2 regions of the Nocardia sp. NPDC046473 genome follow, and region 2 is predicted to be linked to the other one. Evidence: riboswitches for the same ligand, from Rfam matches in the RefSeq annotation. Region 2 holds a riboswitch; the other holds the start of a gene.

Region 1 (15,544 bases), on a different contig from region 2:
ACCACGAACAACGTGGACAAGAGCGTCGGCTCGGTCACCTACACGCTGCTACTCGACGAGACCGGCGGTGTCCGTAGCGATCTCACCGTCGCCCGACTCGCGCCACAGCGCTTCCAGGTGGGTGCCAACGGCCCGATGGATTTCGACCGGTTCACCCGGCACCTGCCCGCTGACGGCTCGGTGACACTGCGCGACATCACCGGCAGCACCTGCTGTGTCGGCGTGTGGGGCCCGAACGCCCGGGACCTGGTGCAGCCCTTGTGTTCCGATGATCTCTCCCATCAGTCCTTCAAGTACTTCCGTGCGTTGCACACCTACCTCGGCGCGATTCCAGTGACTATGCTGCGCGTGTCCTACGTCGGCGAACTCGGTTGGGAGATCTACACCACCGCCGAATACGGCAACGCACTGTGGGATCTGCTGTGGGAGGCGGGCGGCGCCCACGAGGTCATCGCGGCAGGCCGGATCGCGTTCAACAGTCTCCGCATCGAAAAGGCGTACCGCAGTTGGGGAACCGACATGACCGCGGAGCACCTGCCCGCGGCGGCCGGTCTCGACTTCGCGGTCCGCATGACCAAGCCCGACTTCGTCGGCAAGAGCGCACTGGAGCAGGCCGAACCACCAGCAAAGGTCCTGCGCAGCATCGTCTTCGAGAGCCCATCGGCGATCGTCCTCGGTAAAGAGCCGGTCTATGTCTACGGCTTGCTCGGGGGATATGTGACCAGCGCGGGCTATTCGGCCACCATCGAACGCTGCATCGCCTACGCGTGGCTGCCCGCCTCCGTCGTCGTGGGCGATGCGGTCGAGGTCGAATACCTCGGTAAGCGCTACGTCGCGACGGTGCACGCCGAGCCGGTGGTGGATCCCGAGATGTCCAGGATCAGGAGGTAGCGACATGGCTACGGCGACAAAGGGATACGACGTCATCGTGATCGGCGTCGGCGGCATGGGCAGTGCCGCCGCCTATCACCTCGCGGCGCGTGGGCAGCGGGTGCTCGGACTGGAGAAGTACACGCCCGCGCACAATCGGGGCTCGAGTCACGGCGGCTCCCGCATCATCCGGCAGTCGTATTTCGAAGACCCCGCCTATGTTCCGTTGCTGCTGCGCTCCTACGAACTCTGGGCGAAGCTGGCCGCGGATGCCGATCGCGAAGTCGTCCGGCTCACCGGCGGCCTGTACCTCGGCCCGCCGGACAGCCTGACCGTCGCGGGCAGCCTGCGCGCCAGCCGCGAATGGTCACTGCCGCACGAGGTCCTGGATGCCGCCGAGATCCGGCGGCGCTTCCCGAACTTCACCCCGGCCGCCGACGACATCGCCGTGTACGAGTCCAACGGCGGATTCGCCCGCCCCGAACTGACGGTGCAGGCGCACATCGACCTGGCGCTGCGCGCCGGTGCGACGCTGTCGTTCGGTGAGGAGGTGCTCAGCTGGGCCGAAACCGACTCCGGCGTAACGGTAACGACAGCCAGGGCCACCTACCGAGCGGATCAGCTCGTCGTCTGTCCCGGCGCATGGGCGCCGCAGTTGTTGGCCGACTTCGGAATTCCCATCACCATCGAACGTCAGGTCCTGTACTGGCTGGACCCGGTCGGCGGCACTGCGGCTTTCGAAGGCCAGCCCATCTATATCGCCGAAAACGACTCCGGCACGCAGATATACGGCTTCCCCGCCATCGATGGACCGGCAGGCGGCGTCAAGATGGCGTTCTTCCGCAAGGGCATCGTCTGCACACCGGACACCATCGATCGCGTCGTGCACCCGCACGAGATCGACGAGATGCGAGAACGAGTCGCCGCCCTGCTCCCCGCGCTGGCCGGTCCATGCGTCCACACGGCCACCTGCATGTACTCCAACACACCCGACGAACACTTCGTCATCGCCCGCCACCCTGGCGGCACCCGCGTCACCATCGCCTGCGGTTTCTCCGGTCACGGCTTCAAATTCGTCCCGGTGGTGGGGGAGATCCTGGCCGACCTGGTGATCGACGCGAGCACCGAGCACCCCATCACACTTTTCGACCCGCAGAGGCTGGTGACCAGTGAAAATAGCATCGCATAGCGATTCCATGGGGGGTGGCGGTCGAGCGACGGGCGGGCCCACAGCGGACATGACCCCGGTGACGACACCGGCCCTGATCCCGACCCTCGGCGGCAGGTGGTACGTCGACGACGCCATCTTCGCCGCCGAACAGGAACAACTCTTCGAGCGAATGTGGTTCTGTGCTATCAGAACCGGCGACATCGCACAGGCCGGTCAATTCAAACGCGTACAGGTCGGCCGCGAAAGCGTCCTGATCGTGCGCGGCCGCGACGGCGCACTACGTGCCTTCCTGAACATCTGCCGCCACCGCGGCGCGATGCTGTGCACGCAGGACCAGGGCCAGGTTCGACGCAACCTACAGTGCCCCTACCACGCCTGGACCTATGGACTCGACGGGAAACTGCTGGCCGCGCCCAACATGGCCGCACTGAAGGACGCCACCGGCGCCGACATCGATCGGGTCGCCTACGGCCTGATCGCGGTCGCCCTGCGCGAGTGGCTCGGCTACGCCTGGGTCTGCCTGGCCGACGACCCGCCGGTGTTCGAGCACGAGGTGATGGGCGCGGTCACCGAACGCCTCGGCGACCCGGCCGCGATCGACGCGTACGAGATCGACACCCTGGAGGTGGGCCGCCGAGTCGTCTACGACGTGGCCGCGAACTGGAAGCTCATCGTGGAGAACTTCATGGAGTGCTACCACTGCGCGACCATCCACCCCGAGCTCACCGAGGTGCTCCCCGAATTCGCGCAGGGCCTGGCCGCACAGGTGTTCGTTGGTCACGGCGCGGAATTCGGCGCCGATATCGCCGGATTCACCGTCGACGGATCGCCGGGTTTCGATCGGCTGCCAGGGGTTACTCCGGAACAGGACCGTCGCTACTTCGCCATCACCATCCGGCCGACGGTTTTCGTCAATCTGGTCCCGGATCACATTATTTTCCACCGGATGTTCCCCGTATCCGCGGACCGCACTATCGTCGAGTGTGATTGGTTGTACACCAAGGATGTGGTCGCTGCGGGACGAGATGTGTCCCGTTCTGTCGAATTGTTCCACCGGGTGAACGAGCAGGATTTCGCGGCATGCGAGCGAACGCAACCCACAATGTCTTCGCGCGCCTACCGTAAGGGCGGGGTGCTGGTGCCCGCCGAGCATCACATCGCGGAGTTCCACGAGTGGTTGTCCTGTCGTATCGGTGACGTGAGGTGACGTGAGAATGAATGGTGATCCGGATCTGTTCATCGGCGGTCGATGGACGCATGCCGCGGACGGTGGGGTGCGCCAGATCATCGATCCGGCCAACGGCGCCGTCGTCGCGACGGTGGACGAGGCGACGCCGCAGGACGCGCGCGACGCGGTAGCTGCGGCCCGAGCGGCGTTCGACGAGGGCGGTTGGGCGGCAACGCCGGTCGCCGAGCGGGCGGCGCTGCTGCTGCGCATCGCCGACCTGCTGGCCCGCGACAAGGACCGGCTGGCCAGGCTGGAGACGGCGGACACCGGAAAGACGTTGGTGGAGAGCGAGATCGACATCGACGATGTGATCTCGGTGTTCCGCTACTACGCGAGCACGGTCGCGGTGCAGGCGGACCGGCTGATCGACGTGGGTGATCCGGCGGTGATCAGCCGGGTGGTGCACGAGCCGATCGGCGTGTGCGTCCTCATCGCGCCATGGAACTACCCGCTGCTGCAGATGTCGTGGAAGGTCGCGCCCGCGCTGGCCGCGGGCTGCACCATGGTGCTCAAGCCGAGCGAGGTCACCCCGCTGAGCACGATCGAGTTCGCGCGACTCGCCGAGGAGGCGGGCGTACCCGCCGGGGTGCTCAACCTGCTCCAAGGCAGCGGCGCGGTGCTCGGCACGGCGCTGACCGACAATCCCGAGGTCGACTTCATCTCGTTCACCGGCGGCCTCGCCACCGGCCGGACGATCAGCAAGGTGGCCGCCGAGCACGTCACGAAGGTGGCGGTGGAACTCGGCGGCAAGAACCCGCACATCGTGTTCGCCGACGCCGACTGGGAAAGCGCCGTCGACCACGTGCTGACCGGTGTGTTCCTGCACTCCGGGCAGGTCTGCTCGGCAGGCACCCGGTTGATCGTCGAGGAGTCCATCGCCGAGGACTTCGTCGCCGAACTGGCGAGCCGGGCCGAGCGGATCCGGGTCGGCCCCGGCCTCGACCCGGCCACCGAGACCGGCCCGCTGGTCTCCGAGCAGCATCGCGCGAAGGTGGAAGCCTATGTCGCGCTGGGTATTTCGGAGGGTGCGAAGCTGGTGACCGGCGGCGCGCGGCCCAGCGACCCCGCATTGCGGGACGGAAGTTACTACCTGCCGACGATCTTCGATCGGTGCGACCGATCGATGCGCATCGTGCAGGAGGAGACCTTCGGCCCGATCCTGACGGTCGAACGATTCGAGACCGAGGCCGAGGCGATCCGGCTCGGCAACGACACCGAATACGGCCTCGCCGCCGGCGTGCGCACCTCGGATTCGGCCCGCGGTGAGCGGGTGGTGCGCGCGCTGCGGCACGGCACGGTCTGGCTCAACGACTTCGGCTATTACACCGCCGGTGCGGAATGGGGCGGGTTCAAGAAGTCCGGCAACGGACGCGAACTCGGCCCGACCGGCCTGGCCGAATATCAAGAAATCAAACACATTTGGCACAACACGGCACCTAAGCCGGCGGAGTGGTTCAAGGGCGTCTGATCGTAAGTTTCACAATCTCGGCCGGACAGCCCGTACGGCCGCCCGCGGAAGGCACGGTAAGCAATGGTGGTCAAAGAACCCGGTGTGTCCGACGACAGCGGAATGGAGGATTTCGGCTATAAGGAATCCCTCGACCGAAGTATAGGCAAATTCGCCAGCTTCGCGGCGGGGGTCAGCTATATCTCGATCCTCACCGGCACATTCCAGCTGTTCTATTTCGGTTTCGGCAGCGCGGGTCCCGCGTATCTATGGTCCTGGCCGATCGTTTTCGTCGGACAGCTGGCTGTCGCACTGTGCTTCATGGAGCTCGCGGCGCGCTATCCGGTCGCCGGATCGGTATACAACTGGTCCAAATCGCTCGGCAGCAGAATCGTCGGCTGGTCGTCGGGCTGGTTGATGCTGACCGCCTCGATTGTGACGCTGTCCGCCGTCGTGCTCGCGCTACAGCTGAACCTGCCCCGGCTGTGGAGCGGCTTCCAGATCATCGGGGACGGCACCGGCGAATACGACTACGCCACCAATGCTGTAGTGCTCGGCACGGTCATGATCGTGTTCACCACCACGGTCAACGCGCTCGGCGTCCGGCTGATGGCGATGATCAACAGCGCCGGCGTTTTCATCGAGCTCATCGCGGCGGTGCTGATCGCGATCATCTTGGCGGCCAACGCGACTCGTGGTCCGCAGGTGTTCTTCTCCACTCACGGTTACGGCGCGGGGGAGTCCGGCGGTTACCTCGGCGCGTTCCTGGTGGCCTCGCTGGCCTCCGGCTACGTGATGTACGGCTTCGACACCGCCAGCTCGCTCGGCGAGGAGACGGTGGAGCCGCGGCGCACCGCGCCCAAGGCCATCCTGCGGGCCGTGCTCGCGTCCTTCGTCATCGGCGGCGCGATCCTGGCCTTCGCGGTAATGGCGGCGCCCGATCTCGACGATCCGCAGATCGGCAGCTCGAGCGGTGGCCTGCAATACATTGTCGAACAGGTGATGTGGGGTCCGCTCGGCACGATCTTCCTGTGCTGCATCGTGATTGCGGTGACAGTGTGTTCGCTCGCCGTGCACACCGCTGCGATCCGGCTGACCTTCGCCATGGCCCGGGACAACGCGCTGCCGTTCGGTGAGAAGCTCGCGCGGGTGCATCCCAAGACGCAGACACCGGTGGTGCCCGCCGTCTTGATCGGCGTGCTGGCCGCGTTGATTCTGGTGGTGAATATCGGTCAGCCGAAGATCTTCACGGTACTGACCTCGATCGCGATCATCATGATCTACCTGGCCTATCTGATGGTGACCGGGCCGATGCTGAAGAAGCGGTTCCAGGGGCAGTGGCCGCCGAAAGAGCTTGCCGCAGGCGGCTATTTCACGATGGGGCGCTGGGGGATGGTCGTCAATATCATCGCCGTGGTGTGGGGCGTCGGGATGGCAACGAACCTGGCGTGGCCGCGCGAATCCGTTTATGGCACACCCTGGTACAACACCTGGGGTGCGTTCGTCTACATCGGCGCGATCCTCGGCGCCGGGCTCGCCTGGTACGGGCTCAAGGGCCGCAAGCGAATCGGCACTTTAGCTTCACACGCAGTGGAGGTGCGCAGCAATGTCTGACACGGTGTTCGACTATGTGATCGCGGGCGGCGGAACGGCCGGGTGTGTGCTCGCCGCCCGGCTGAGCGAGGATCCGGACGTGTCGGTGTGCCTGCTGGAAGCGGGCCCGTCGGACGTCGGCGATCGCGCCATCCTCGAACTCACGCAGTGGATGCATCTGCTCGATTCCGGCTACGACTGGGACTACCCGGTCGAACCGCAGGAACGCGGGAACAGCTTTCTGCGCCACGCCCGCGCGAAGGTGCTCGGCGGATGTTCCTCGCACAACTCCTGTATCGCGTTCTGGCCGCCTGCGGAGAATCTGGACGAGTGGGCGGCACTGGGCGCGAAGGGGTGGGGCGCGGCCGACGTCTTGCCGTACGTCACGCGGCTGGAGAACAACGACGCGCCCGGCGATCAGCACAGCCGCAGCGGCCCGGTCCGGCTGCGTGATGTGCCGCCGGACGATCCGTGCGGCGTGGCGGTACTCGCGGCGGCCGCGGCGGTCGGATTGCCGACGGTGCAATTCAATCGAGGGGCCACCGTGCGCAACGGGGCGGGTTGGTTCCAGATCAATGCCGCCGAGGACGGTACGCGCATGTCGACATCGCATGCGTACCTGCACCCTGTGCTGGATAAACGCCCCAATCTCGAGGTACGCACGGACTGCTGGGTGAGCGAGATCCTCTTCGACGACACGCGCGGCGCGACCGGTGTCCGGTATCAACGCCCCGACGGCATCGGCTACGACACGGCCGCGGCACGGCGCGAGGTCATCGTCACCGCCGGCGCCATCGATACGCCGAAGTTGTTGATGCTGTCCGGGATCGGGCCCGCCGAGCACCTGCGCGAGATCGGCGTCCCGGTGCTGGTCGACTCGCCCGGCGTCGGCGCGAACCTGGACGATCACGTGGAAGGCCTGGTGTTCTGGGAGGCTGCCCGGCCGATGGTCGAGACCTCGACGCAGTGGTGGGAGATCGGTCTGTTCGCCACGACCGACGAGTCGCTGCGCGTGCCGGACGTGATGATGCACTACGGCAGCGTGCCGTTCGATATGAACACGCTGCGTCGCGGCTATCCGACCACCGACAACGGCTTCTGCCTGACCCCCAACGTCACGCAGGGCCGCTCGCGCGGCACGATCCGGTTGCGCAGCCGCGACTTCCGCGACCGGCCCAAGGTCGATCCTCGGTACTTCACCGATCCGGACGGCCACGACGAACGGGTGATGCTCGCCGGCGTCCGGCTGGCCCGCAAGATCGCCGAGCAAGCGCCGCTGCGGGAGTGGATCGCCGCCGAACTCGCCCCGGGACCCGATGCCACCACCGACGACGAGTTGATCAGCTACATCCACGCCACTCACAACACCGTCTACCACCCGGCCGCCACGGCCCGGATGGGCGCGGTCGACGATCCGATGGCGGTGCTCGATCCCGAGTTACGAGTGAAAGGGGTGTCGCGACTGCGGGTGGTGGACGCGTCCGCGATGCCGAAATTGCCCGCGGTGAACCCGAACATTACTGTCATGGCCATGGCAGAGAAGTGCGCGGATCTCCTCCGGACCACGTGAGCCGGAGATGCCTGCGGAGGGCGAACTAGCGGCGTTCCTCGGCGGGCACGCACCGTTCCAATCGATGTCGACCGCCGAGCTCGATCGGCTCGCCGCGGCCTCGTCACGGCACGAGTTCGCGGCGGGCGCGGTGATCAGCGACTACTCGACGCAGGTGCCCGACGATATCTGGATGCTGCGGACCGGCCGGGTCATCCTGCGGCGCAGCGGTCCCGATGCCGCCAGTTCGCCCCGGGCCGACGACGGCCGCACGATCGATACCATCGAGGCCGGTGGGATCTTCGGCTATGTGCCGCTGCTCACCGGTGGTAGTGCCGAATTCGTCGCGCTGGCAGCCGAACCCAGCGTGCTGATCCGGTTGCCCGGTGCGCTCGTCCGCGCGCAGTTCGCGCAACCGGACGGGCTGGCGTTTCTGGCGTCGTCGGCGTGGAAGACGGTGTCCGGCAACCGGACCCCGATGGCGCAGGTGCTCGGCACCCGTCCGGCGGCTGAACTCCTCACGACGGCAGCGGTTTTCGTGACGCCCGACACCAGCGTTCGAGACGCGGTGATCCGGATGACCGAGCATCGCGTCTCGTCGGTGCTGATTCGGTTGCCCGACGGCGACTTCGGCATTTTCACCGATCAGGACCTGCGCGCCAAGGTGGTGGCGGCGGGGCTGTCGGTCGATGTGCCGATCGCCGCAGCGATGAGTGCACCGGCCCGGCGGGTCAGTGCCGACCTGCCCGCCGAGACGGTGCTGATGGAGCTGCTCGAGGCCGGTCTGCGGCATATGCCGGTGGTTTCGCGGCGCGGCGAGGTGCTCGGCGTGCTCGAAGACTCGGAGCTGCTCGCGGCGTCGGCGCGGCAGAGCTTCGTGCTGCGTCGCGCGATCGGCGCGGCCACCGATGCGAACCAGCTGGCCCGAGCGGCTCGCGACATTCCGGGCACGACAGTCGACTTGTTCCGCAACGGGACGAAGGCGTCCGCGACGAGCGGCATTCTCTCCGTCGTGATCGACTCGGTGATCCGGAAGGCGCTCGAACTGGCGCTGGCCGAATCGGCCGACGCGCCGAGCGTCGGGTTCGCGTGGCTGACGCTCGGCAGCATCGCCCGACGTGAGGCGATGCCGTCCTCGGATGTGGACAGTGCACTGTCCTGGGCTGATGAATTGTCCACGGCCAGTGAACAACTGCGTGCTATCGCCGAACGAACCCATGCCATCCTCGATGCGTGCGGGTTGCCCGCGGACAGCAACGGGGCGATCGCCTCGAGGCCGAAATTCGCTCGCTCCCGATCGGATTGGACGAAAGCGGCGGCCCGCTGGCTCGATGATCCGCTGATCGATCGCGGGTTGGTGATGTCGTCGCTGCTGATCGATGGGCGCGTGGTGTGGGGTGATCCCGCGCTGCATGCGGTGCCCGCCGTGTTCAGCAGAATGCGGGCCGACTATCCGAATGCGTTGCGCCTGCAGTTGCTGGACGCGTTGTCCGGGCGGGTGCGGGCGCGATCGCTGCGAGACGTGCTTTCCCGGCGCGGCGGCACCTTCGACCTGAAGAGCCACGCGCTGGTTCCGATCGTCAACCTCGCCCGCTGGGGTGGGCTGGCGGCCGGGGTGACCGCCGCCACGACGCCGGTGCGGTTGGCTGCCGCGGCGTCCGCCGGTGTCATCGCCGATCGCGATGCCGCGGTGCTCACCGAGGTGTTCGTCATGCTGCAGCGGATGCGGATGGTGCATCAGGTCGAGCAGCTGTCCGCAGGCCACCGGCCGGGCGATATCGTGCTGATGTCGGAGTTGTCCCCCTTGAATCGGAGCCTGCTCAACGACGCGCTGCGGGAGATCGCCGCCGTCCAGCGACGCGTTCGAGGTATCGCTATGACATCGGCTTAGAATGACGGCGTCATGGCGAAACAGGATGGTGAGGACCAGGGCCGGACCGCTGCGGTGCAGTCGGTCGACCGCGCACTGCTCGTGATGGAGATCATCGCCAAGCTGGGCCAGGCCGGCGTCACGGAGATCGCCGCCGAACTCGGTGTGCACAAATCTACCGTCTCCCGCCTGATCGCCGTGCTGGAATCGCGCGGTTACGTCGAGCAACTCTCCGACCGCGGCAAGTACCGGCTCGGCTTCTCCATCGTCCGGCTGGCCGGATCCACCAGCGCGCAGGTCGATCTCGTCGGGCAGAGCCAGGGCGCGTGCAACGCGCTGGCCGCCGAAACGGGGGAGACGACGAATATCGCTGTGCTGGACGGTAATCGGATCATCAATATCGTGGAGGCGGCGGGGACCGGGTCGATCGCGCTGCGGTCCTGGGTCGGGCAGAGCTGTCCGGCGCATGCCACGTCGAGTGGCAAGGTGCTGCTGTCGGGTCTGGAACCGGCGGTGCTGCGCAAGCAGGTCGGGCCAAAGTTGGAGGCGTACACCGACAACACGCTGACGAAGGTCGCTGATCTGGCGGCGCAGTTGGTGGAGGTCCGGGAGAACGGATGGGCAAGTGTGCGTGAGGAACTGGAGATCGGGCTGAACGCCGTCGCCGCTCCCGTGTTCGACAGTAACGGGGTGATTGTTGCGGCACTGAGCGTTTCGGGGCCGTCGTATCGGCTCGGTCCGGATCGCTTCGCATCGACGGCCGAACAGGCGATCGCGAGCGCCGCGGACATCAGTCATCGGCTGGGCTACTTCGGCTGACGATCTGGGGTACGGTTTCGTCATTGACAACGCGCGCGGCCGCCGACAATACTAGGTCGCGTGTCGCGCCTTTGTTGCGCTATACGCAACAACTAGCTGCATCCGACAACTGAATACGCCGCACACGCAGCGGGAGATCTCCATCCCAGCGATGGAGAGCCGAAGGAGCAACACCTCCCGGGAATCTCTCAGGCCCAGTACCGCCGCGCATAAGGCAACTCTGAAAAGTAGTGCACCACGCACTCGCCGACGGGGCAAACGCGATCCGCGTGAATCTCTCAGGCCATAGGACAGAGCGGGAGGAGCCACACCCAACGCGCGTATGCGTCGACGAAAGGCTCCCCATGGCTGATCCTGGCTCTGCCCTCCGCACCGAACTCGACGTCTCGCTGCGCGAATTCGACCCGGTCATCGCCGCGCTGGTCGACCAGGAGACCAGTCGTCAGCAGCGCGGACTGGAGATGATCGCCTCGGAGAACTACGCGCCGCTCGCGGTGATGCAGGCCCAGGGCACGGTGCTCACCAACAAGTACGCCGAAGGCTATCCGGGACGCCGGTATTACGGCGGCTGCGAGTATGTGGATCAGATCGAGACGCTGGCCATCGATCGGCTGCGTGCGCTGTTCGGCGCCGAATACGTCAACGTGCAGCCGCATTCGGGTGCGCAGGCGAACGCGGCGGTGATGCACGCGCTGCTGCGCCCCGGCGACGGCATCCTCGGGCTGGCGCTGGATCACGGCGGTCACCTCACCCACGGCATGAAGGCCAACTTCTCCGGTCGGCTGTATGACGTTGCGGCATACCATGTTCGGGCCGAGGATCAGTTGGTCGACATGGCGGAGGTGGCGCGGCTCGCTCAGGAGCACCAGCCGAAGCTCATCGTCGCGGGCTGGTCGGCCTACCCGCGGCACCTCGACTTCGCCGAATTCCGGCGTATCGCCGACGAGGTCGGCGCGTACCTGATGGTCGATATGGCGCACTTCGCCGGTCTCGTCGCGGCCGGGCTGCATCCCTCGCCGGTGCCGCACGCGCACGTCGTCACTTCGACCACGCACAAGACGCTGGGTGGGCCGCGTGGTGGATTCATCCTCGCCACAGCGGATTTGGGCAAGAAGCTGGATTCGGCGGTGTTCCCCGGACAGCAGGGCGGACCACTCGAGCATGTGATCGCCGCCAAGGCGGTGGCCTTCAAAATGGCGGCCGAACCGGCGTTCCGCGAGCGGCAGGAGCGGACCCTTATCGGCGCGCGCGTGCTCGCCGATCGGCTGCTGGCCGAGGACTGCCGGGCCGCCGGTATCGGTGTCGTCAGCGGCGGCACCGATGTGCACCTCGTGCTGGTCGATCTGCGCGATGCGGAACTGGACGGTAAGCAGGCCGAGGATCTGCTGCAGACGTTGGGAATCACGGTGAACCGCAACGCGATTCCGTTCGATCCGCGTCCGCCGATGATCAGTTCCGGACTGCGGATCGGCACGCCGGCGCTGGCCGCGCGCGGCTTCGATACCGTGGCGTTCGCCGAGGTCGCCGACATCATCGCGACGGCGTTGTGCGGTGGGGACGCCGCGGCGCTCACCGCGCGGGTGGACGCGCTGGCCGAGCGGTTCCCGCTGTACCTCGGGTTGCGGAACCCGGCGTGACGATCAGCGTCTTCGACCTGTTCCGGGTCGGCATCGGGCCATCGAGTTCGCACACGGTCGGGCCGATGCGGGCTGCGGCCGCGTTCGTCGAACGGCTGAAAGATGCCGACGTGCTGCACGAGACGGTCGCGATCCGCGTCCAGCTGTACGGATCGCTCGGCGCGACCGGACGCGGGCACGGCACCGTCGAGGCGGTGGTTGCCGGGCTGTCGGGTGCGCAGCCGGAGAGCATCGACCCGGACACGATGAGCGCGACCGTTGCCGCGGTGCGCGCCACCGGTCAGCTGTTTCTCGGTGGCGCGCAGTCGATCACGTTCGCTGTCGACAGCGACATCGAACTGCTCGGCCTGACGAGGCTGGCATTCCACACCAACGGCATGCTGTTCGGCGCGTACGACGATGCCGGGCAGGTGCTGCTCGAGCGCCAGTACTTCTCGGTGGGTGGCGGTTTCGTCCTCGACGAGGAGGAGATCGACGGCCGGACCGTCGCCGCGCCGGTCACGTTCGCACATCCCTTCGGGTCAGCGGACGAGCTGCTCGCGATCACCGCGGCCACCGGTCGGTCGATCAGCGCGGTCGTGCTCGCCAACGAAATGTCTTGGCGCAGTGCGGATCAGGTTCGAGCGGACCTGCTCGACATCTGGCAGGTCATGCGCCGCTGCGTCGAACGCGGAATGTCGACGGGCGGGGTGCTGCCCGGCACACTGCGAGTGCGACGGCGCGCCGCGACCCTGTTCGAGCGACTCGGCGCCGAAGCGGAGGAGAACGACCCGCTGCGCGCGATGGAATGGGTGACGCTGTACGCGATGGCGGTCAACGAGGAGAACGCCGCGGGCGGACGGGTCGTCACCGCGCCGACCAATGGCGCCGCAGGCATCATTCCCGCTGTCCTGCACTACATTCAGCGTTTCATCACCGACGACGAGGACAGCATCGTCGAATTCTTGCTGACCGCAGCCGCCATCGGCCAGCTCATGAAGGAGAACGCCTCGATCTCGGGTGCCGAAGTCGGCTGCCAGGGCGAGGTCGGTTCCGCCTGCGCCATGGCCGCAGCGGGCCTGGCCGCCGTGCTCGGCGGCACACCCCAGCAGATCGAAAACGCCGCCGAAATCGGCATGGAACACAACCTGGGCCTCACCTGCGACCCCATCGGCGGCTTGGTCCAGATCCCCTGCATCGAACGCAACGGCATCGCCGCCGTCAAAGCAATCACCGCCGCCCGCATGGCAATCCGCGGCGACGGCATCCACCACGTCTCCCTCGACCAGGTCATCCAAACCATGCGAGCCACCGGCGCCGACATGCTCGACAAATACAAAGAAACCTCCCGAGGCGGCCTAGCCGTAGCCGTCGTCGAATGCTGACCCCACCTGAGCCCCCCGCCGCCCCGCCATCGGCAAGATCCGCACCCCAGCCGCCCAGCGCCAGCGCGTATCCACGGCGCCAACAGCAAGGACCCCCTCCCGCGCACGACTTCTGCACCCGCGCACAAATTTGCTAGCAATACCGTGCGCAGCTGCACAATTCGTGCGCTGCGACGCCCCCCGGATCACGCGGAGGGCTGACCACTGACTACTCGCTCTGTCCAAAGCGCTTGGAACGCAACCACAGCCAGATGACCCCCTCTGGAACCTGACCCCCGGTCGCCAACGCGACCGCCGTAGGCAAGATCTGCACCTTCACTCGGGATCTGCACCGGCTTTAGGGCCCGAGTGCAGATCCCGAGTGAGGGTGCAGATCCGCGGTCTCAACGGCAAGGCAGCCCCCCGCGCACGCTTTCTGCACCCGCGCACAAATTTGCTAGCAATACTGTGCGCAGCCGCACAATTCGTGCGCTGCGACAACCCCCGGATCACGCGGAGGGCTGACCACTGACTACTCGCTCTGCCCAAAGCGCCTGGGACGCAACCACAGCCAGATGGCCAGGCTGGAACTGCCATCACCCTGCCTCTCCTTCCTCCAAAGCTCTTGGGACGCAACCACAGCCAGATGACCACCTCGGGAACGCGACATTGCGCGCCTGACCGTTAACTAAAGCCGGGTACGGCAGGCGGCGTGCCCAGCACTGCTTCACAGGAAAACGTGGATAGGTCTTCAGCTCACTGGACTGTTCACCTCTGGAGTCCTGAGTAGCAGTTGCCCGATGGGTGCACCTTTTCGGGGGTTCTGGGTGTACTGGTTCGGGTTGGTGTGCTGAGAGATTCTCCGGTGGTGTGCTGTTCCAGGGGTTTTCGACTGGTTCATCGGATGACCGGAGTAGTGCTGGGCGCGTGAGGTGGGGTCCCCGACCTTAGTTATCGGTCAGGTGCGTGGTGTCGTGTTCCGGAGGTGGTCATCTGGCTGTGGTGCTGTTCTCGAGCGCTTTGAAGCAGTGAGTGTGTCGTGTGGGTGTTTTCGGGGCTGCTGGGGCTCCGATGTGCACTTTTTGTTCTGGCCGAGCACTGTTTCTGGATGCTGCTCACCTCTTATACAGAGTGAGCGGCTTACAGAAACAGTGCTCGCCTGAGCGAAGGGGGGTGGGCGCGGTTGTGGCGGGCGAGGTGATCCTCGTGCGGCTTTGGTGCGGGGTCAGGGCTTGGGGTCGGGGACGATTACGACTTTGCCGGTGATGGTGCCGGATTCGGCGAGGGTGAGGGCGTCGGCGGCCTGGCTCAGCGGGATTCGGGCGGCGACCTGGGGGCGCAGGGTGCCGTCGGCGGCGAGGGCGAGGACCTTGCCGAGGTCTTCGTTGAGGTGGTTGCGGAAGCGGGTCAGGTTGCGCTTGCCTGCCCAGATGTTGTAGAAATGCGCGTTTCGCTTGTTGGGCAGGGTGTTCCACAGCATCAGCTGGCCGAACAGCTTCAGCACCGGCAGTCGGGAGTTGCCTTCGTCGTTCTTCGTCGAGGCGGTGCCGTAGGCGACCAGGGTGCCGTGGTCCGCGAGCAGCCCGAAGGAATCGACGATGCCGGGGCCGCCGACGTGATCGAACACCGCGTCGACACCCTGCGGTGCGAGCGCCCGAACCTGTTGTGCCACATCGCCGCGGTAATCGACGGGGCTCGCGCCCAGCGCCTCGACGATCGCCGCGTTCTTGGCCGAGGCGGTACCGATCACCCGGATGCCGGCAGCTCGGGCCAGTTGGACGAGGGTCGAGCCGACGCCACCGTTGGCGCCGTGCACGACAATGGTCTGGCCGCGCTTGACCTTCGCGATCCGGTGCAGCATCTGCCATGCCGTAATCCCGTTCACCACAAAGGTTTCCGCCTCCGCCGGATCGAGCGTCGACGGCACCGGGATGAGGTCCGCGGCGTCGAGCACGATGTGGCTGCTCCAGCCGCCCACCTTGGTCAACGCGGCGACGCGGCGGTCGAGCAGCGTCTC
Region 2 (15,544 bases):
GATCGCGATGCCCTCGGCGAAGTCGCGGCGCGCGCGGCTCACCACATTGAGGATTGCCTCGGAGTTGCTGCGGGTGAGCTCGCCCAGCCGGGGCGAGAGGTGCGGCAGCACCGCGTCGTCGCGCATCTTGTGCAGCAGCTTCTGGGTGCCGAGCGCGGCGCCGGCGAACACCACCTGCTCGGCGGTGAAGGTCTTGCGCTGCTTGCGGATCCAGTGGTCCGAGCGTTCGGTTTCCACCGCGTAACCGCCATCGGGCAGCGGCCGCACCACGGTCGCGGTGGTCAGCGGATGCACCTCGGCGCCCGCCTGTTCGGCGAGGTAGAGGTAGTTCGTGGTGGTGGTGTTCTTCGCGTTGTTCGGGCAGCCGGTGAAACACCGCGCGCAGTGCACGCAACCGTTCCGCCGTGGGCCGACACCGCCGAAATACGGGTCGTCGACCTCGGTGCCCGGATCGCTCTCGTTGAAGAACACCCCGACGTTGGTCGGATGGAAGGTGTCCGCGACGCCCAGATCGTCGGCGATCTCGCGGATCACCTCGTCGGCCGGGGTCATGCGCGGATTCGGCGCCACGCCGAGCATCCGCTGCGCCTGGTCGTAATACGGGGCCAGCTCCGCCCGCCAGTCGGTGATGTGCGCCCACTGCTTGTCGGTGTAGAAATTCGGCAGGGGCTCGTAGAGCGTGTTGCCGTAGATGAGTGAGCCGCCGCCGACACCCGCGCCGGAGAACACCGCGCACTTGCCGAGGATGCTGATCCGCTGCGGGCCCGTGAGTCCCAGTCGTGGCGCCCAAATCGACTTGCGCACATCCCAATTAGTGTTCGGGATGTCCTCGGCATTCCAGCGCCTGCCCGCCTCGAGCACGCCGACCCGATACCCCTTCTCGGTCAACCGGAGCGCGCTCACGCTGCCGCCGAATCCGGAGCCGATCACCACCACGTCGTAGTCGTATGCGGGCATGACTTCCTCTCGCTCACCGGACGTCCACCGTACCGACAGATGAGATGATTTCATACTCATTCTGTCACCGCCGGGCTGTGGTGCAAACCATCCTTGCACGGAGATATCGAGAAAACCGGCGTGCCCGGATGGCGTGGACCGGGGTCGGTGCGGTAAGCACGGGGCGTGACAACCGAATCGGGCACAACGGAACCGGAGGAGCGCGCCGACACCGACGGCGCGACCGGCGGCGTCTTCGACGACCGCATCCTCACGGTCCCGAATGTCCTGAGTTTCGTGCGCCTGCTTGGCGTTCCGGTGTTCCTGTGGCTGCTGCTGGTCGAGCATGCCGACGGCTGGGCGTTCGTGCTGGCCTTCGCCAGCGGCCTGACCGACTTCCTGGACGGCAAGCTGGCCCGCCTGCTCGATCAGTCCTCGCGCCTTGGCGCCCTGCTCGATCCGTTCGTGGACCGGTTGTACCTGGTGACGACCCTGGCGGCGTTCGTGATCCGCGGCCTGATCCCGTGGTGGGTGGCGGTGATCCTGGTCGGTCGCGACCTGATCCTCACGCTCACGTTGTCGGTGTACAAACGCCGCGATCTACCCCCGCCCGAGGTCATCTATCTGGGCAAGGCGGCGACCTTCGCGCTGATGTCGGCGTTCGTCTGGTTGCTGGCCGGGGAGATGGATTGGGCGCTGGACGGTTTCGGGCGTGCCTTCGGCGGGGCATTACTGGTCTGGGGCACGGCGGTGTATGTATGGACCGGCTTGCTCTACACCGGTAAGGCGATCGCCATCGCTCGCTCGATACCGGCTGTGGCACACCGCTCGACCTGACCGACGGCGTCGGGTCGAACATTGTCTCAACCCTCGCATAGAGTTGCGCGCACACGATCACAACGGAAAGGACGGACGGCCTGTGACCCAGACCCCCGAAGATCTGCGCTACACCGAAGAGCACGAGTGGGTGCAGCGGATCAGCCCGACCCGGGTTCGGGTAGGCATCACCGATTACGCCCAGTCCCAACTCGGTGACGTGGTGTTCGTGCAGCTGCCCGAGACGGATAAGGACGTCGCCGTCGGGGACAGCATCGCGGAGGTCGAGTCGACCAAGAGCGTGTCCGACATCTACGCGCCGATCGCGGCGAAAGTTGTTGCGGTGAACGATGTTCTGGTGCAGGAGCCGGAGACGCTGAACACCGATCCGTACAGTGACGGATGGCTGTTCGAACTCGAGGTCGCGGACGCCGCCGGCCTCGACAAGACCCTTGATGAACTGTTGGATGCGGCAGGTTATCAAGGAGTTATCGGGGGCTGAATCAGCCTTCCCGGTTCTACCTGCACGGGTACGCCCTGGCAGGGTACGGTCAATGCCAACAGATGCGCCGACAGTCATTGTCGCCGAATCTAGGGACTCGACGGCAGGTCGTGGTGCCACAGGTATCACCTGCTTGCATGGATAATCAGGTTCGAGGAGGAGAGAAACGGTGAGCGAGAACAAAGACCCGGGTTACGGGGAGACCGCGGCCGAGACGACGTCGGTCTTCCGCGCGGATTTCCTGAACGAGGTCGACGCGTCGCGCTCCGGAGAGCCGACCGGTGAACAGCCGGTCCAAGGGGTCGAGGGTTTGCCCGTTGGCGCAGCCCTCCTGGTCGTCAAGCGCGGGCCGAACGCCGGCTCGCGATTCCTGCTGGATCAGCCGACTACGTCGGCGGGCCGCCACCCCGACAGTGACATCTTTCTCGATGACGTCACCGTCAGCCGTCGGCATGCCGAGTTCCGTCAGGACGACGACTCGTTCCAGGTTGTCGATGTCGGCAGCCTGAACGGCACCTATGTGAATCGGGAGCCGGTGGACTCCTCGGAACTCCAGAACGGCGACGAGGTACAGATCGGTAAGTTCCGTCTCGTGTTCCTCACCGGACCGCGGGCCCAGGTCAACGAGCCGTCTGCGGGTGCAGGGAGCCTATGAGCACGCGGCGCTGGGTTCTTTCTCCTCATGAAGGGCTCGGGGTCATGAAGGACTCAGCGCTGTGACCGGCGCGGCGCAGTGGGCGCGCGGAGGCATGTCGATCGGCTCCGTGCTCGACCTGTTGCGCCCGGATTTTCCGGACGTCACCATTTCGAAGATCCGCTTCCTGGAAGCGGAAGGCCTGATTCGGCCGGAGCGCACGCCTTCGGGCTACCGCAGATTCTCCATCGCCGATTGTGAACGGCTTCGGTTCGTGCTGACCGCGCAACGCGATCAGTACCTGCCGCTGAAGGTGATCAAGGAACAACTCGAAGCGATCGACAGCGGTGCGGCGACGCTCGGTGTGCGGGAAGCCCGCGCCCGGGCGCACTCCGGCCGTACGGGTGCGTCGGAGTCGGCGGTCGCCGACTCCGAGCATCCCACCGCGCCTGGCGGGAACAGGAACGGCGCCACGGCGCCGAGGAGGCTCGGCGTGGTGCCCAGCGAGATTTCCCCCGACGATCTGCGCTTCGATCACGAAATCCGCATCACCCGCGTGGATCTGCTGGCGCAGGCCGAGATCGACGAGGCCTTCCTCAACGACCTGATCCGGGCGAACCTGATCACTCCCGGCGCCGCCGGTTTCTTCGACGGCGACGCGGTGACGCTGGCCAAGACCGCCAAGGCGATGGCCGAATTCGGTTTGGAGGCACGGCATTTGCGTGCGTTCAAGCTGGCCGCCGATCGCGAGGCCGCGCTGGTGGCACAGATCGCCGCCCCGATCGCGAAGAGCCGCGACGCCGGCGCGCGCGCCCGAGCCGAAGAAACGGTGCGCGAACTCGCGGCGCTGTCGCTGACGCTGCACGCGTGTCTGGTGAAGTCGTCGGTGCGGACGTCGCTGGGCGGCTGAACATCCCGGTTGAATCGCCGACGCGGAATCCGTGTCATGTTGCGGTGAGCCAACACGCCGATTTCGGCTGTGCACACCGATCGCTGCACCCGGCTGGGTTCGCCTAGACTCGTTGGTACGGCGAGCTGGGCGGTGGTCGTGCGCGGCGGCCGGCGAGTAATGGGAGGCAGTGCGATGAGTGAAATGCGCGTGATCGGCATTCGTGTCGAACAGCCACAGAATCAGCCCGTGCTGTTGCTCCGTGAGGTTTCGGGGGATCGGTACCTACCAATCTGGATCGGGCAGGCCGAGGCGACCGCGATCGTGCTGGAGCAGGAGGGGGTGACCCCGATCCGCCCGCTGACCCACGATCTGATCAAGATCCTGATCACCGAGCTCGGGCACACCCTCAAGGAAGTGCGCATCGTGGATCTGCAGGAGGGCACGTTCTACGCGGATCTGGTGTTCGAGAACGATCTGCACATCTCGGCGCGGCCGTCGGATTCGGTAGCGATCGCCTTGCGGGTGGGTTGCCCGATCTATGCCGACGAGCCGGTGCTCGAGGAAGCCGGGCTGGTGATGCCGGACGAGCGCGAGGACGAGGTGGAGAAGTTCAAGGAATTCCTGGAGTCGGTCTCGCCCGACGATTTCAAGGCCACAGATAGCTGAACAGGACCTTTCCGGCAATCCGGCGTTTTCGCGGGATGACCGGGGGATCAGCCCTTAACCAGAGCTTGAGAGTTTAACCGCGCGTCGCGTTTGGCCTGACGATGGTGCTCCCTGGACAATCAGGGGAGTAATCTCGATAGTTGGGCCACGTCCGTTTTGGCCAGGTCGTCAGTACAGCAGTGGTCGAAGCGGAGCCGGGTCATCGATGAGGCTAGCCGTCGGCGGAGCAAGGGAGTGGTCAGTGGCAGAGGAATCGCAAAATGTGGTGCAGCCAGGCCTGTTCCCGGACGACTCGGTTCCCGACGATCTGGTCGGATACCGGGTTCCCAGTGCATGCCAGGTGGCCGGGATCACCTACCGGCAGCTCGACTACTGGGCGCGTACCGGATTGGTCGTGCCCTCCATCCGCAGTGCCGCGGGCTCGGGGAGCCAGCGCCTGTATTCGTTCAAGGACATCCTGGTCCTGAAGATCGTGAAGCGGCTGCTCGACGCGGGCATCTCGCTCCAGAACATCCGGATCGCGGTCGACCATCTACGCAGCAGGGGAGTGCAGGATCTCGCCGGGATCACCCTGTTCTCCGACGGCACCTCGGTATACGAGTGCACCTCGGCCGAGGAGGTAGTCGATTTACTGCAGGGCGGGCAGGGCGTTTTCGGCATCGCGATCAGCGGTGCCATGCACGAACTCACCGGCGCCATCGCCAATTTCCCCGCGGAACGCGCGTCCGCGGTGACGGAGCGGCCGGAGGACGAGCTGTCCTACCGGCGTAAGGCACGGATGAGTCGCAAGACCGGTTAAAAGTAGACAACTGACACGACACCCCGCCTCCCCGACATACCGAGGGTAGCGGGGTGTCGTGCTGTGCGGCACTTGATTTTCGGCGGTGGGGGCGCGGTCTGGACCGCTCGGTTGGAAGGTATCAAAAACATCAGGTTAAGTAGATATGCGCATCTACATATGTTCCTGGTTGCGGGCCCGGGCACCGACGTGACCAGCGCGACACCCGCAAGGACAGGACCAGTGACACGTTCCGGCGTGTCGTCGGCTTAAACTGGTGGCGCGCCAACGCCGTGCGGGAGAGTCCCGGGTTCGACAGAGTCCGGGCGCCGAAGGAGCAGCACCTCCCCGTCAATCTCTCAGGCATCAGGGACCGTGCGGGCTTGGGCGCCTCTGGAAAGCGGTGGCTTCGGGCCGCCCGCCCATGGGGAAAGGGGCTCGGCCTTCATTCAGGTCGCGGCGTCCGAATCTCTCAGGCAACACGACAGAGGGGGAGGGCTGGTACCCGTCGACCACCCCGTCGACCCGCCCGACCCAATGGGAGCTGCCGTGACTCGCTCATTCGCCGACCGCCATATCGGACCCGATCGGGGCGAAATCGCCCGGATCCTGGACGTCGTCGGCGTCGACTCGCTGGACGAGCTCGCCACGAAGGCCCTGCCCGCGACCATTCTCGACGGCTCCGGCCTGGCCGGATTGCCGCCTGCCGCAACCGAACACGAGGTGCTGGCCGAACTCGCCGGCCTCGCGCATTCGAACACCGTGGCCACCTCGATGATCGGCCTCGGCTACTACGACACGCTGACCCCGCCGGTGCTGGTGCGCAACCTGCTGGAGAATCCGGCCTGGTACACCGCGTACACGCCGTACCAGCCGGAGATCAGCCAGGGCAGGCTCGAGGCGCTGCTCAACTTCCAGACCATGGTGTCGGAGCTGACCGGCATGGACGTGGCCAACGCGTCCATGCTCGATGAGGCCACCGCGGCCGCCGAGGCGATGACGCTGCTGCACCGGGCCAGCCGGTCCAAGTCGGCGCGCCTTGTCATCGATACCGACCTGTTCCCGCAGACGAAGACCGTGCTGACCACCCGGGCGCAGCCGCTCGGGATCGAGCTGGTGCCTGCGGATCTGGCGTCCGGTGAGTTGCCGGAAGGTGAATTCTTCGGTGTGCTGGTGCAGGCTCCCGGCGCTTCGGGGCGGGTAGTGGACTGGACGTCGGTTATCAGCGCGGCGCACGAGCGTGGTGCGTTGGTCGCGGTGGGCGCGGATCTGCTGGCGATGACGCTGATCGCCTCGCCCGGTGACCAGGGTGCGGATGTGTGCTTCGGCACCACTCAGCGTTTCGGTGTTCCGCTCGGCTTCGGCGGCCCGCACGCCGGATATCTGGCAGTGCGCACGGCGTATGCCAGGCAGCTGCCGGGCAGGCTGGTCGGCGTCTCGGTGGACGCGGACGGCGATGTCGCCTACCGGCTCGCATTGCAGACGCGTGAGCAGCACATTCGCCGCGAGAAGGCGACCTCCAACATCTGTACCGCGCAGGTGCTGCTCGCCATCGTCGCGGCGATGTACGCGAGCTACCACGGTGCCGACGGCCTGCGCGAGATCGCGCGTCGCGTGCACCGGCACGCGGCCACCATCGCCGCCGGGCTCGATGGTGCGGTCGTGCACGACACGTTCTTCGACACCGTGCTCGCGCATGTGCCCGGTGGCGCGGAAGCCGTTGTCGCGAAGGCGAAGTCGCGCGGGATCAACCTGCGCCTGGTCGACGCCGATCATGTCGGCATCGCCTGTGACGAGGCGACGACCGAGTCGCACGTCGCGGCCGTGCTCGAATCCTTCGGCACCGCACTGTCTGCCGAGCAGTCGACGCCCGCGCCTGCCGTCGCGATCGAGAACCGCACCTCGGAGTTCCTCGACCATCCGGCATTCACCAAGTACCACACCGAAACCGCCATGCTGCGCTACCTGCGGTCGCTGTCCGACAAGGACATTGCCTTGGACCGCAGCATGATTCCGCTCGGTTCGTGCACCATGAAGCTCAACGCGACCGCCGAGATGGAGGCCATCACCTGGCCCGGCTTCGCCCGCGTGCACCCGTACGCGCCGGTCGAGGACGCGCCGGGCCTGCTGCAGGTGATTCACGATCTGGAGCAGTGGCTTTCCGACATCACGGGCTACGACTCGGTGAGCCTGCAGCCGAACGCGGGCAGCCAGGGCGAGTACGCCGGGCTGCTGGCGATCCGCCGGTATCACCTGGATCGTGGTGACACGCACCGGGATACCTGCCTGATCCCGTCCAGCGCGCACGGCACCAACGCGGCCTCGGCGGCGATGGCCGGGCTGCGCGTCGAGGTGGTCAAGTGCCGCGAGAACGGCGACGTCGACCTGGACGACCTGCGGGCCAAGATCGCCGACCACGCCGACCGGCTGGCCTGCATCATGATCACCTACCCGTCCACGCACGGTGTCTACGAGCACGAGGTCGCCGAGTTGTGTGCGCTGGTGCACGACGCCGGTGGTCAGGTGTACGTCGACGGCGCGAACCTGAATGCCCTTGTCGGGCTTGCCCGTCCGGGCCGGTTCGGCGGCGACGTCAGCCACCTGAACCTGCACAAGACGTTCTGCATCCCGCACGGCGGTGGTGGTCCGGGCGTCGGCCCGGTCGCGGTGCGTTCGCACCTGGCGCCCTACCTGCCGGGCGATCCGCTGGTGACCGACTCGCACGCGGTGTCGGCCGCCAACTACGGCTCCGCCTCGATCCTGCCGATCACCTGGGCCTACATCCGGATGATGGGCGCGGACGGCCTGCGCGACGCCACGCTGACCGCGATCGCCTCGGCCAACTACATCGCGCGTCGGCTCGACGAGTACTTCCCGGTGCTCTACACCGGCGAGCACGGCATGGTCGCGCACGAGTGCATCCTGGACCTGCGGGAGATCACCAAGCAGACCGGCGTCACCGTCGACGATGTCGCGAAGCGGTTGGCGGACTACGGTTTCCACGCGCCGACCATGAGCTTCCCGGTCGCGGGCACGCTGATGGTGGAGCCCACCGAGAGCGAAAACCTGGCCGAGCTGGACGATTTCATCGAGGCGATGATCGCGATCCGCAAGGAGATCGATCAGGTCGCGGCCGGCGTCTGGCCGGTCACCGACAACCCGCTGCGCGGCGCGCCGCACACCGCGGCCTGCCTGGTCGGCGAGTGGGAGCACCCGTACAGCCGCGAAACCGCCGTCTACCCACGGGGTCTCGGTCACGCACGCGCCAAGGTATGGCCGCCCGTCCGCCGCATCGACGGCGCATACGGCGACCGCAACCTGGTCTGCTCCTGCCCGCCGCTCGAGGCCTACGCCGACTGATCGCACCGACCGAAGGGGCCCTTCAGCCCCCGACAGCGGCCGAAGGCCCCTTCGGTCGACCGTTCACCGCGACCCGGCATCGACCGAGGGCGCCCTTCATCCGCTGAGACGGGGTGAAGGGCGCCCTCGGTCGGTTGGTGGGTGTGGAGGACGCACGGTTTGATTTCGTGCACCGAGGATCGCATGCGAAAAGGTGGTGCGGGGGGAGCAGAAGGCGTGCGGCGTTATGGGGTGGTCAGTGAGTGGACGACTGCGGAGCCGAAGGCGATGTCGTCGGAGGTGGCCAGGCGGGTGTAGGTGCCGCCGGTCTGTTCGCAGATGCTCTTGAGGGTCTGGGTGCCTTGGCCGCCAATGACGATGATGTCGACGCGGACGGGGTGCTCCTTGTCGAGGGCGGCGGCCATGTCGCTGGCGAGTTTGGCGCCGGTGACGGTCGAATCGTCCTCGGGCCCATCGGTGATGAGCAGCACCGAGTTCGTGCGGCCCGCGGTGTATCCCTTGATCGCGCTCTTGTACGCGGCGATCAGCGTCGGGTAGGCCTGATCGGCGCGCGCCTCGGTGGCCTCGACGGCGTCGAGCGCGTTGCTGAGCTTGGTGCGCTGGTCGTTGGAGAGCGGCGCGGTGGCGGCCTGGACCTTGTAAGGCGTTGTGCCGTCGAGGTTCTTGCCGTAGGTCCACAGGCCGAGGCCGAAGTCGGGCGGCATGACGGTCAGGGTGGAGTTCAGTGCGCCGAGGACGTTCGCGAGCCGGGTCATCGAGCCGTCGGTGGTCGACATGGATGACGAGACGTCAACCAGGACAGTGGATTGCACGCCGAGCACCGGATTGGCCATGGTGGCACGGACCTTGTCGAGCGCGGCCCGCGGTGGTGCGGGGGTGGCGGCCGGTGCGGTGGTGAAGCCCGCCGCGGTGAAGGCCTGTGCTTGTTCGGGGGCGCGCAGGTAGTCGGCGAAGAGGCCGCCGACGAGATTCTGTGTCTTGTCGACCCACGGTCCAGACATCAGCGCGGCCGGGTGGTCGGCGCTCGGCGCGGCACCGGAGGGGCGGAAAACGGTAAGTCCCGCTTGGCCTTTCACCTGTTGTTCGGTGGCGGCGACCGCATGCACGGTGGCGGACTGTGGGGCGCCCGCGATGATGCCGAAGGCCGCGGTGGTGTCGGCGGCGTCCGGCGCGTTGGCGGCCAGCCCGGAGATCGCGGAAACGGCCTGTCCGGACTGGGCGGCTTGCTCGCTGAGCGGGTCGGCGCCCGAGACGGCGGAGCCCACCGCTACGGCGGCGGCCAGCGAAGAATCACCGGGCGGCAACGCCATTCGCAAGCCGCCCCAGCCGGACAGGCCGACGTCGTTGAGCGAACCTTGTTGCAGGCGTGGCAGATCCGACCACGAGGTCTTGGCTTGTTCCAGCGCGCCACGTAATTCGTCCGGCACGGCGAGCACGATCGGGCTCACCGCGATCGGTGCTGGTGTGCCTTCGATCATGCCGGGCACGCGCATGGACTCGATCGAGCGGGTCGAATCGGGAATCCACAGTACCGGCTGCGGGCCGAGGTTCGGATCCCAGGGCTTGCCGTTGGTGAATGCCGCGACTATCGCCGCGGACGGTTGCGCGGTCACCACCACCTGTGCGCAGTGGTCACGCACCTTCGGTTTGGTCGCGTTGTACCGGTCGGCCGCGTTCCTGACCTGCGCGGCAATGTCCGGATCGGCGGTCACATAGAGCGTCGCGGGCCCGGAGACGCATTCCGCCGCCGCGGCGCTGTCCTCATTGGCGGCTCGATCGCGTAGCTGAAACCACGCGATGACCCCAGCGACGAGCAGCACGATGGCCACCACTGCGATAACCGGACCTTTGCTGACGCCCCGGGATCTGATTCCGCTGCGATGAGTGCCCACGGTGCACAGTGTATGTTCACCTGCGGTTTGCGGGCTCGGTGAGTCCGGCCTACGGCGGCGAGCCGTAGCGAAACGTGCGCCGCCGTGTCCCGGCTGGACACGGCGGCGGTGTTCACGGACGGATCAGCTGGCCGCGGTCGAATTCGTGGCCGCCCCAGACCCCGGACTGGCCGGTGCGCTCGGCGAACTCAGCACAGGCCGCCCGGATCGGGCAGCCCGCGCAGACGCCGCGCGCGTAGTCGAAGTCCTGTGACGGGTACGGGAACCAGGCCTCGTGATGCGGGTCACCGCGGCAGGCGGCCCGATGCCACTCTCGGGAGTCCGAGAGCGGGAGCAGCTCGGCCAGGGTCAGCTCCACGACCGCGGTGGTCTCGGTGCGAACGGTCATCGCGATCCTCTCCTTTCTCGGATGTTCAGGTGGTGGCGAGCTGCTTCCAGATCCGCCGCTGCTGCTTGACCTGGTGGTTGGGGGCCTTGGGCTGCCAGAGCAGCCGCATGCCCGCTTCCTCGGGGGTGCGGTCGGCCTTGGTCGTATTGCACGGGCCGCAGCAGGCGACGAGGTTGCTCCAGGTGTTCGGCCCGCCCCGGCTGCGCGGCCGGATGTGGTCGACGGTGCGGGCCCAGGCGGCGCAGTAGCCGCACCGGTGGCTGTCCCGGCGCAGCACGCCGGCCAGGGTGGCGCGGCTCTCGTCGTGCACCCGCACGGTGTGCTCGAGGTAGACGTAGCGCAGCAGCCGGATGGTCTCCGGTAGCAGGAGCTCGGAGTGCTGGGACCGGATCGGGAAGTGCGGGGCTCGGTCGGCGATCGACTCCGCGGCGCCTGACATCAGCAGCACGATGGCCCGGTCGGCGCTGATCTCGGTGAGGGCCTCGTAGGAGGCGTTCAGCACCAGCACTCCGGCGCGTATCCAGTTGTCGGCGGTTAGTGCCGCGGGGTTGGCGGCATGGCGGAATGTCATGGGAATCACCATGTTTCGGGAGGAGTCGAGCGAGGAGGTGGGGCGGTCAGTGACCGGCCGGGAGGTGGCCGTCTTCGCGTCCGCTGCACCGCTGGGGATCGAATACGGGTTTCCCGGTTGACAACCGTTGTGCCGCATCGATGTTCGCCCGAATCGGGTTCATCGGAATCATCGCCACCTCCTCCTCTCCTCGTGCTCGTGGATCACCGCTACCTGGTGATCATCGTCGAATCTCATGGTGACATAACGGGCCTACCGCTGTCGGGTCATTTATTTTCGGTCAGCTGAGCGGCGCCGAAGGAGACGTGGAACCGCTGGCACCAGATGGTGACGCTGGTGCGTGCGGTCAGGTCGGTGTCGGCGGGGATGGGGTAGTTCTGGCTGCCCTTGTTGCCTTTGAGGCTGCCCAGGTCGGTGTGCTGGGCGTCATCGAAGACGAACCAGCCTGCTTTTCCCTCGATGACCTCGGCGTTTGTCAGCCATACGTGCAGGTCGGGGCCGTCGGAGGTGTCGAGGTTCTCGAGTCGGAGGACTCGACTGCCGTCGGGGAGTTGCAGGATGCGCACGGTTCCGGAGGTGTCGTGCTCGTGGGAGATGAGGGTGCCGCCGGCGAGGGTGCGCGGTGCGGCGGGCGCGCCGGGGGTCGCGGGCGCGCCGGGGGCGGTGGGCGCGGCCTCGTTGACGGTGGCGTTGGTGAACAGGCGCCACGGCTGGGCCAGCGCCAAGCCGACCCCGAGCCCGACGACCAGCAAAACGACCAGCGTCCAGGTGATGGGGGACCGGACGATCTTGCGTGCTGAAACCATGGTTGTCCTCCGGGCCGTGATGCGACGAGTGTTGCCTCGATTGAACACGGCCGGCGGGCCAATTTTGGGGGCAGAACTGTGACCAAACCCTGACGTAATCGAGGCCTATGTCGGCGGCTGGCGGGAGCGGCCAGGCCGGCCGCTTTTCCTCGCAGGAGAGTCCGGCGAGCACCCGGTCGCCGGGGCTGATCGCGGCGTCCTGCAGCAAGAGCCGGGCCTCGGCGTCTACGAACACGGTGGCGTTGCGATGGTTTACTGCAACACCTTTCGGTGTTCCGGTGGAGGAAGATGAGCCAGGCGTCGTTGGCGGGGGCGGCAGCGTGCTGGTGCTCGTGGTTATGCCGATTCCGCCGTGCGCGAAAGGGTTTCGCCCCCATCCGGGAAATGGGGGCTGCGGGCGATATCAACCGATCGGCGTGTGGCCGAGCAGGACTCGGCCGGTGAAGCGGGTCTGCTTGGCGCGCGGCAGCGGGTGGAACAGGCAGCCGTGGATGTCCCGGTAGCGCATCTCGAGTTCACAGGTGCGCGAAAAACCGAGTCCGCCAACGGTTTCGATGGCCAGTCGAACGGTGTCGATGAGTGCGTCGGCGGCCGCGGTCTTGCGGCTGAGGGTCCGGCTCGCGTAGCTGTCGGTGTTGTCGAAGCACAGGTTGTCGGAGCCGCTGAACATGGCCTCGATCAGGTCGGTGGCGGTGGTGTGCGCGTTGACCATTTCGCCCGCGAGCTGGAAGGTCGGCGCGTCGGTGCGGTCGGCGACCAAGGCTGCGGCGAGGGCGACCGCGCCGTCGGCGATGCCGAGGTACGCGGCCATTACCAGCGGCATCGCGGCACCCATCACGACATTCAGCACCGGCGGCCAGGCATCGGCGTGGCGGAGCAGGGAGACGGCGGCGTCGGGGACGAAGACGTCGTCGAATATCACGGTATGCGAGCCGCTCGCCCGCAGTCCCAGTGTGTCCCAGGTCTTTTCGATGCGGACGCCGGGTGCGTTCACCGGGATGGCACAGTGCAGGACGTGCGGGCCGTCCGGTGCGTCGTCCCAGCGAATGCTGGTGACCAGCACGGTACCGCCTTCCACACCGCTGGCCGGCGCTTTGCGTGCGTGCACCCGGTAGCCGCCGTCGACTCGCTCGGCCTTGCCACTGGACCCGACCCAGTCCGCCGCGCCGGTGCTGATCAGGATCGCCCCGTCGACCACCTTGCCGAACAGCGGAGCCGCGTCGATGCCATGGTTGTGCCGCCACACCTGTGCGGCGACAAGGTGGGTGTGCATCGCGAACGCGACCGCGGTCGAGGGATCGTGGCGGCCGAGTTCACGCAGGATCGTGCCCATCTCGCGGTGGGTGGCACCGCCGCCACCGAATTCGGTGGGCACCAGGGCGGCGGACAGCCCGGAGACGCGCAGGATCTCGAAGGCGGTGCGGGAGAACTCGCCGCTGCGGTCGCGGTCGGCCACTTCCGGGCTCAAGGATTCGCCGACCTGTCGTGCGAGGGTCAACCAGTCGATGGTGATGTCGGAGGAAATTGTCGTCATGTTTCGAAGGTAGGAACGGTCGCGATAACCGAATAGTCCACAAAGTGGACTCCGCCGGTCCACAAGTTGGACCTCCGACCGTGAGGTGACCATGACGACACCCGGCTACGGCCAATACTGTCCGATCTCCCGGGCGCTCGACGTGCTCGGCGAGCGCTGGTCGCTGCTGATCGTCCGCGATTTATTCCTGGGCACAACGCGTTTCAACGATCTCGCGCGCGGTCTACCCGGCTTGTCGCGCAGCCTGCTCGCCAAGCGGCTGCGTCAGTTCGAACGGGCCGGTCTGGTCGACAAGATCGGGTCCGAATACCTGCTCACCGCCGCGGGCCAGGAACTCGAGCCGATCCTGTTCGGCCTCGGCGAGTGGGGCGCGCGTTGGACTTTCGGCGACCCACGGCCGGAAGAACTCGATCCGGCGGTTCTGGTGTGGTGGATGCACACTCGCCTCGATACCTCGTCGTTCCCCGGCAGGCGACAGGTCCTCGCCGTGCGGTTTTCCGATGTCCCGGACCGATTCTGGATCGTCATCGAATCCGGCGTGCCCTCGGTCTGCGCCGCCGACCCCGGCTATCCGGTCGACGTCGCCATCCTCTCCGACGTCAGCTCGCTGTATCAGGTCTGGCTCGGCAGATTGCCACTGGCGCAAGCGATTCGGACGGGGAGGGTGACCTTCGCCGGGCCGACTGCGTTGACTCGTCGGATGTCGTCGGTGCTTCAGTTGAGTCCGATGGCGCCGTATATGAACTCGGCCGCGGTCGACTTCGCCAGTCGCGCTTCGTGATTATCGATGGTGGATGCGGCGGGGATCGGACGGTGTCCGGTGACTTTTGTTGTTGGTCGCGTGCCGGGTGTGGGGGTGCGGTGCTGCCGATGCAACAACGGTTCAGGGATGTGTGCTGGTTCGGGAATGATGGGGTAGTGCTGGGCGCGTGAGGTGGGGTTCCCGGCCTTACCCTGCTGTTTGGTCTCGGGAGTGGGGGTTCCAGCCTGGCTGGCTGGCTGTGGTGCTGTTGTCGAGAGCTTGGGAAGGGAGTGAGTCGGGTGCGGCGGTAGTTGGTGGGATCGAGTCGAATGGTTGTTCGCGGACATCGAGTCGAGTCATGCGGTCGTTGTTGAAGATCAACTAGCGACCATATGACTCGACTCGATGTCCGCGATGGGGTGCTGTATCGGGCTTTGACCAGGATCCGTACCCTCTCGGAACCCGCCCGGTACCACGGCTCTAATAGGGTGCGTGATCACGAAATACGGTGCCAATCCCGCTGTTCGCGTGGCGAATCGGAAACCGCTTACCCTTTGTGTGACCTGTACACCTATCCGTCGCTTGGCCTGCAGCTGGGAGCGAGGCGGACCTCGACGGTGTGCGTCGAGGTCCGATTCTCGCGGTTACAGGTTGCCGACGATGTGTTCGAGGCGTTGGGCGACGAGCTCTCTGGCCTTTTCGCGCAGGGCCGGGCGGTAGCCGCTGGGGTACACGGGATCGCCGGGGGCGTAGTCCTTGAGGACTTCCTTGGCCAGGGTGATCTTGTGCACCTCGGTGGGGCCGTCGGCGATCGCCATCACCTCGGCGTAGTTCATCATGTCGACGAAGGGCAGGTCGGTGCTGACGCCGATGGCGCCGTGCAGGTGCAGGGCGCGCTGGGCGATGTCGTGCATGACCTTGGGCATGGCGACCTTGATGGCGGCGATGTCCTTGCGCACCTTCAGGTAGTCCTGTTCCTTGTCGATGCGCCAGGCGGTGCGCAGCACGAGCAGGCGGAACTGTTCCA

The links. A riboswitch is a leader RNA that binds a small molecule or an ion and turns the genes downstream of it on or off. The one in region 2 is predicted to bind glycine.
Region 1: linked by a shared signal. The riboswitch ahead of glyA (serine hydroxymethyltransferase) and the one ahead of gcvP (aminomethyl-transferring glycine dehydrogenase) in region 2 are both predicted to bind glycine.

What each region holds. Positions count from the first base shown of each region.
Region 1 is NZ_JBEYZJ010000008.1:514,257-529,800, forward strand. Features, by position in the region: gene ABZ942_RS29890 (FAD-dependent oxidoreductase) at 1-891, shown strand, start outside; gene solA (N-methyl-L-tryptophan oxidase) at 896-2,059, shown strand; gene ABZ942_RS29900 (aromatic ring-hydroxylating dioxygenase subunit alpha) at 2,109-3,248, shown strand; gene ABZ942_RS29905 (aldehyde dehydrogenase family protein) at 3,256-4,737, shown strand; gene ABZ942_RS29910 (amino acid permease) at 4,801-6,330, shown strand; gene ABZ942_RS29915 (GMC oxidoreductase) at 6,323-7,879, shown strand; gene ABZ942_RS29920 (putative nucleotidyltransferase substrate binding domain-containing protein) at 7,887-9,749, shown strand; gene ABZ942_RS29925 (IclR family transcriptional regulator) at 9,762-10,547, shown strand; glycine riboswitch at 10,758-10,851, shown strand; gene glyA (serine hydroxymethyltransferase) at 10,892-12,184, shown strand; gene ABZ942_RS29935 (L-serine ammonia-lyase) at 12,181-13,548, shown strand; gene ABZ942_RS29940 (medium chain dehydrogenase/reductase family protein) at 14,753-15,544, opposite strand, start outside.
Region 2 is NZ_JBEYZJ010000009.1:87,364-102,907, forward strand. Features, by position in the region: gene ABZ942_RS30795 (GMC family oxidoreductase) at 1-957, opposite strand, end outside; gene ABZ942_RS30800 (CDP-alcohol phosphatidyltransferase family protein) at 1,123-1,773, shown strand; gene gcvH (glycine cleavage system protein GcvH) at 1,856-2,254, shown strand; gene ABZ942_RS30810 (FHA domain-containing protein) at 2,424-2,909, shown strand; gene ABZ942_RS30815 (MerR family transcriptional regulator) at 3,004-3,798, shown strand; gene ABZ942_RS30820 (bifunctional nuclease family protein) at 3,973-4,446, shown strand; gene ABZ942_RS30825 (MerR family transcriptional regulator) at 4,652-5,245, shown strand; glycine riboswitch at 5,511-5,610, shown strand; gene gcvP (aminomethyl-transferring glycine dehydrogenase) at 5,762-8,584, shown strand; gene ABZ942_RS30835 (substrate-binding domain-containing protein) at 8,809-10,476, opposite strand; gene ABZ942_RS30840 (WhiB family transcriptional regulator) at 10,589-10,864, opposite strand; gene ABZ942_RS30845 (HNH endonuclease) at 10,890-11,435, opposite strand; gene ABZ942_RS30850 (hypothetical protein) at 11,434-11,556, shown strand; gene ABZ942_RS30855 (DM13 domain-containing protein) at 11,702-12,241, opposite strand; gene ABZ942_RS30860 (acyl-CoA dehydrogenase family protein) at 12,645-13,775, opposite strand; gene ABZ942_RS30865 (winged helix-turn-helix transcriptional regulator) at 13,867-14,556, shown strand; gene ABZ942_RS30870 (acyl-CoA dehydrogenase family protein) at 15,162-15,544, opposite strand, start outside.